DNA from 2 places in the Methylophilus sp. 3sh_L genome. Region 1 is predicted to be linked to the other one. Evidence: riboswitches for the same ligand, from Rfam matches in the RefSeq annotation. Region 1 holds a riboswitch; the other holds the start of a gene.

The links. Region 1 has a riboswitch for cobalamin ahead of ACIDF8_RS00490 (TonB-dependent receptor). Riboswitches for the same ligand answer to the same signal wherever they lie in the genome.
Region 2: linked by a shared signal. The riboswitch ahead of nrdA (class 1a ribonucleoside-diphosphate reductase subunit alpha) and the one ahead of ACIDF8_RS00490 (TonB-dependent receptor) in region 1 are both predicted to bind cobalamin.

Annotation. Positions count from the first base shown of each region.
Region 1 covers NZ_JBKOUF010000001.1:105,411-107,814, reverse strand. Annotated here, with positions in the region: gene ACIDF8_RS00500 (cell division protein ZapA) at 138-440, opposite strand; gene ACIDF8_RS00495 (hypothetical protein) at 443-679, opposite strand; cobalamin riboswitch at 770-982, shown strand; gene ACIDF8_RS00490 (TonB-dependent receptor) at 1,120-2,404, shown strand, end outside.
Region 2 covers NZ_JBKOUF010000002.1:210,465-212,868, reverse strand. Annotated here, with positions in the region: gene nrdA (class 1a ribonucleoside-diphosphate reductase subunit alpha) at 1-1,105, opposite strand, end outside; cobalamin riboswitch at 1,282-1,503, opposite strand; gene ACIDF8_RS06665 (PepSY-associated TM helix domain-containing protein) at 1,589-2,404, opposite strand, start outside.

The DNA of each region.
Region 1 (2,404 bases):
CACCGCACCTGATGAGCCGAAACCTATAACAAAGACTAGTTCAAGGAATTTTGGACTCAGGCAACGCCTTAGCACACCGTTTTTATGATACGCCATTTCATATCAATGACGGTTAAAATTTTGTGAAATGAAGCGGATTACAACAGTTTGTGCTGACCAGACAACATATCATCAATCTGTTGCTGCATGGTAGAAATACGTTTTTTCACATCACCAACATCTACGCCACCACTGCGCGTATTCAACAACTCATGGGTAATGTTAAGCGCAGCCATGATGGCAATACGCTCCACACTCACCATCTTGCCTACATCACGAATCTCGCGCATTTTACCATCAAGGTAGCCCACTGCCTGCAACAAGCTGTCGCGCTCTTCGTCAGTACAAGTCACGCTAAACGCGCGACCCATGATTTCAATATCAATTGGCTGCTTTGCCATGACTAACGACCTTCCTCAGGCAATGCCGACAACAGCCGCTCCAACTGCACACTGGCTTGCGTCATATTGAGCTTCAGCGACTGTGACTCCTTATGCAGGCGCGTCACCTCCTGACGTAACTCCACGTTCTCGTCACGCAGCTGGCCGCACAAAGCAATCAGCTTCGTCACGCGCTCTTCAAGACTTTTTAAATCGGCATCCATCAGCCCATTATCTTTTAAAAAAACGAGTGTGGTCAATAGCTAAGCGCATTTTTTCAAAGTAAGTTAACAATTTAAAGCGCCCTGCAAGCCAAGAGGCAACTGGTCAAAGCAAGCACTTTAGACTAGAATGCAAACCAGTTGTCAGGTGCTTGAAGCTGCATTTCCCGCAGCCAAAGTGAAACTGGGAAACAGGTGCGCGAACCTCGTTCGCAATGCCTGTGCTGCCCCCGCAACGGTAAGCAAGTGCGGGTCTATCCATATGCCACTGAGTGAAAACTTGGGAAGGCGATAGATCAAAACTTGCCAGCCCGGAGACCGGCCTAGCGACTTAAATTGCAATACCGCGGGGTGACGGTTTCTGATCATAATGAAGGCATGGCTTAGCAACAAGCGATGCGTTTATTCATTTTCTGTTGACTCCCCGGTATTGACCATCAACCCACATGCGGGGTCGCATGTGACACAGGGATAAGAAAATGAAAAAAAAGCTTTTATGTAGCGTGGTTGCCACGCTACTCACTTCACCGGTCTTTGCTGAAGACCTTGAAGTCGATACAGTCACCATCAGGTCATCTGGTTTTGAGCGCAAAGACACAGAGACAACCTACACATCTGAAATTCACACGTCAAAACAAATAGCAGCATCTGGCGCAAGTACCTTATATGATTTTCTTGCTAAATACTCTGCATTAAATATGCTATCTGGCTTTGGCAACAAAGCTGCACCACTCATGAATTTGCGTGGTTATGGCAATGAAAACGGCTATCAGAACGTTGTCGTAAGCGTGGACGGTCAACGTTTAAATAACATAGACATGTCACCGCAACTGATTGGCGCAATACCACTTAGTAACATTGAGCGCATTGAAATTAGTAAAGGCAGTGGCTCGGTCATCTATGGTGATGGGGCAACTGCAGGCGCTATCCAAATATACACCAAGGACAAAACTGGTATTTCCATCGTCGGCTCTTTGGGCAATTATGGTCAAAAGTCGGGTTATATTTCCGGAGGTATTGCCAGCGAATATATCTCCCTCTCAGCAAGCGCATCCGATGATAGTTATGATGGGTTTAGTAAGAAGGATATTTTTGGAAAACGTGATAGCTTCGACAGCACTTCACAAAATGTCAAACTAACCATCAAACCGATAGATAAACTTCGCTTAAAGGCTGATGCAACAAGCGCTCGAATCAGTACATATTATGTAGGCCCACTCACTAAAGCAGAATTTGATGACAATCCACGTCAAAATGGCGGTAATGCTTATACATTCCAGCGCTATGAAATGGACCAGTGGCGTGCAGGCTTGGAATATGACATCAATGAGAGGCTGATGGTCAGTTACGCTCACAACAATCAGCACAAGACCTCCTTCTTTGACTCCCCTCAACCTCCATTTCCATTCTCTCAACTACGTACCTATAATTACAAAAGTGATGAGCTGCTGTTCAAATTTGCAGCAGAAAACTTAAAGGTAATCATAGGCGCACAAAGCTTTGACGGAACAATGGAGCGCATCTCAGATAAAAGCAGCAAAAACAATCTTGGTTTATTCACACAAACAGAATATCAATTAGACAATCTCACGCTATCTGCAGGCGCGCGACATGAACGTGTCAATTACCGGTTGCAATCTTTTGGTTCGCAATCCATAAACAAAGAGCACACTTTAGAAGCATTCGATGTAGGTGCTAACTACAAATTGAATCAAGAGTTGTCGCTGTTCTCGAATTTGAACTATGCCTTCCAAGCTCCAGATA
Region 2 (2,404 bases), on a different contig from region 1:
CGTCATACAGGCCGGGCACATCATGCGGCGAGAACAAGGTGATCTGCTCGCCTTTGATCAGGCGCTGGTACATCAGGCGGTTGATCTGCACGCCGTAGTCCAGGTGGCGCACACGGTTTTCTTCCACGCCACGGTTGTTTTTCAACACCAGCAGTGACTCGACTTCGAGGTGCCACAGTGGGTAGAACAAGGTCGCCGCCCCACCCCGCACACCGCCCTGTGAACAGGATTTCACGGCAGACTGGAACAGTTTGTAGAACGGCAGGCAGCCAGTATGTTGCGCTTCGCCACCACGGATTTCACTGCCCAGCGCGCGGATGCGGCCGGCATTGACGCCGATACCGGCGCGTTGCGAGACGTATTTCACAATGGCGCTGGAGGTGGCATTGATACTATCGAGGCTGTCGTCACACTCAATCAGCACGCAAGAACTGAACTGGCGCGTAGGCGTACGCACGCCCGACATAATCGGTGTAGGCAAGGAGATCTTGAAGGTGGAGACAGCATCGTAGAAGCGCTTGATCAGGTCCAGTCTGGCCTGCCCTTTGTAATTGGCAAACAGGCTCATCGCCACCAGGATGTACAGGAACTGCGGGCTCTCGTAGATTTTTTTGGTGACGCGGTTTTGCACCAAATATTTACCCTCAAGCTGCTTCACGGCGGCATAAGAGAAGTTCAGGTCACGCCAGTGGTCGATATACCCATTCAGCGTATCAAACTCGTCACGGCTGTAATCGCTCAGCAAATGTTTGTCGTATTTGCCGAGTTCGACCAGATTGGTGACGTGGTCAAACAAATGCGGCGGCTCAAACTGGCCATAGGCAATTTTGCGCAGGTGAAAAATATTCAGGCGTGCAGCCAGGTACTGGTAATCCGGGGTTTCTTCCGAGATCAAGTCAGCGGCGGACTTGATGATGGTCTCATGGATATCATCCGTGCGGATGCCATCATAAAACTGGATATGTGAACGGAGCTCCACCTGAGACACGGAGACATTGTTAAGGCCTTGTGCGGCCCAATCAATGACCCGATGAATCTTGTCGAGGTTAATCGGTTCCTTGCGGCCATCACGTTTCGTGGCTTGCATGGATTCGTATTGTGTCATGGTGGCTCCCAGTGCTGGCGGCGGAACGGACACGGCACTGGCTGCGGGCGCATTTTTTCTGGCAAAAGCGTGCCCGTTGCCGAGCTATTCAAGAAAAAACCTGCACCCGTTCAAAGACCAGACATGCAATCAGTACAAGACTCATTGCATCTGCCGAGGACACCCCGCCTCAAACGTTAACAAGAAAAAATCACGGCAGGTCTCCTGGCTCTCAGGTCATGATTGTTTGCCTTGGCCTTCCCGAATCGCTTCAGTGGCGAGCAAAGCAGCAAACAACTCGCTGATTACAGTTGCGGGGGCAGCTCTGGCTTGATCATGGAAGACACCATCACGCACCAGATTCCCTTTTAAAGACAGGCACTGATGAGTGCCCGTATACCGTATGGACGAGACTATAAATCAATATATACGCATTTTCAACACACAAAAACACAATATATTGTTATCCATAACTAAGTGATTGTTTTACCAGAATATATTTTTTCAGGCACCTGAACGGTGCCATTTTTTGCGTTGCAGGGTTTTTACCACCTTGCTCGATTGGCGCTTTCTACTCCAGATCAGCACGCCCGTGACGGTAATCATCACCAACGAGAGGCCAGTCACACAGACAAATATACGGTAAGGCAAGCCAAACACTTGTGCCATGTGCAAGGCCCCTATCCAATTGCTGAAAGTATTGCCTGACTGGTCCTGGGTGGGCAGCCAGTGGCCTTTGATTTCACCGGTATAGGCATCAATGGCAATGGCGGTATTGCCACGGTCTTGCCGCAAATCGGCCGAGCTATGCACAAAATACTGGTACACGCCGCGCTCGCGGTCCAGACGCAAACGGTCTTCGTAATCAATCTGCAGGTGATGGCTTTGTGCAAAGCCTTGCATGGCTTGCTGCGCCAACTGGTGAGCTTGCGGCCAGGGCATGGGCAGGCTGGTCAGCGGTTGTGGCAATTTGGGGATGCTGCGCCAGGACAGATCAAATGGCATCAGCTTGGTCATGACCGGCAAATAAACTTGCTCGCGCAAGTTGAACATGACACTGGACCAGGCGAAGATCAGCAATACGCTGCATAGCCAGAGCCCAACCGCACGGTGCAGGTCAAAGTTGATACGGGTGCCTGAGGCTTGCCATTTGACCAGCCAGGCCGGTTTCCAGCGTTGCCAGTAACTGCTTTTGGATTGTGGCTGCCGCCGGGGCAAGGTGAGGAAAAACGCCACAATGGTATCCAGCGTCCACAGCACGGCGACAATGCCCATGATGAGGCGGCCGCTGACACCGGGCAAGGCCAGCGAATAATGCAG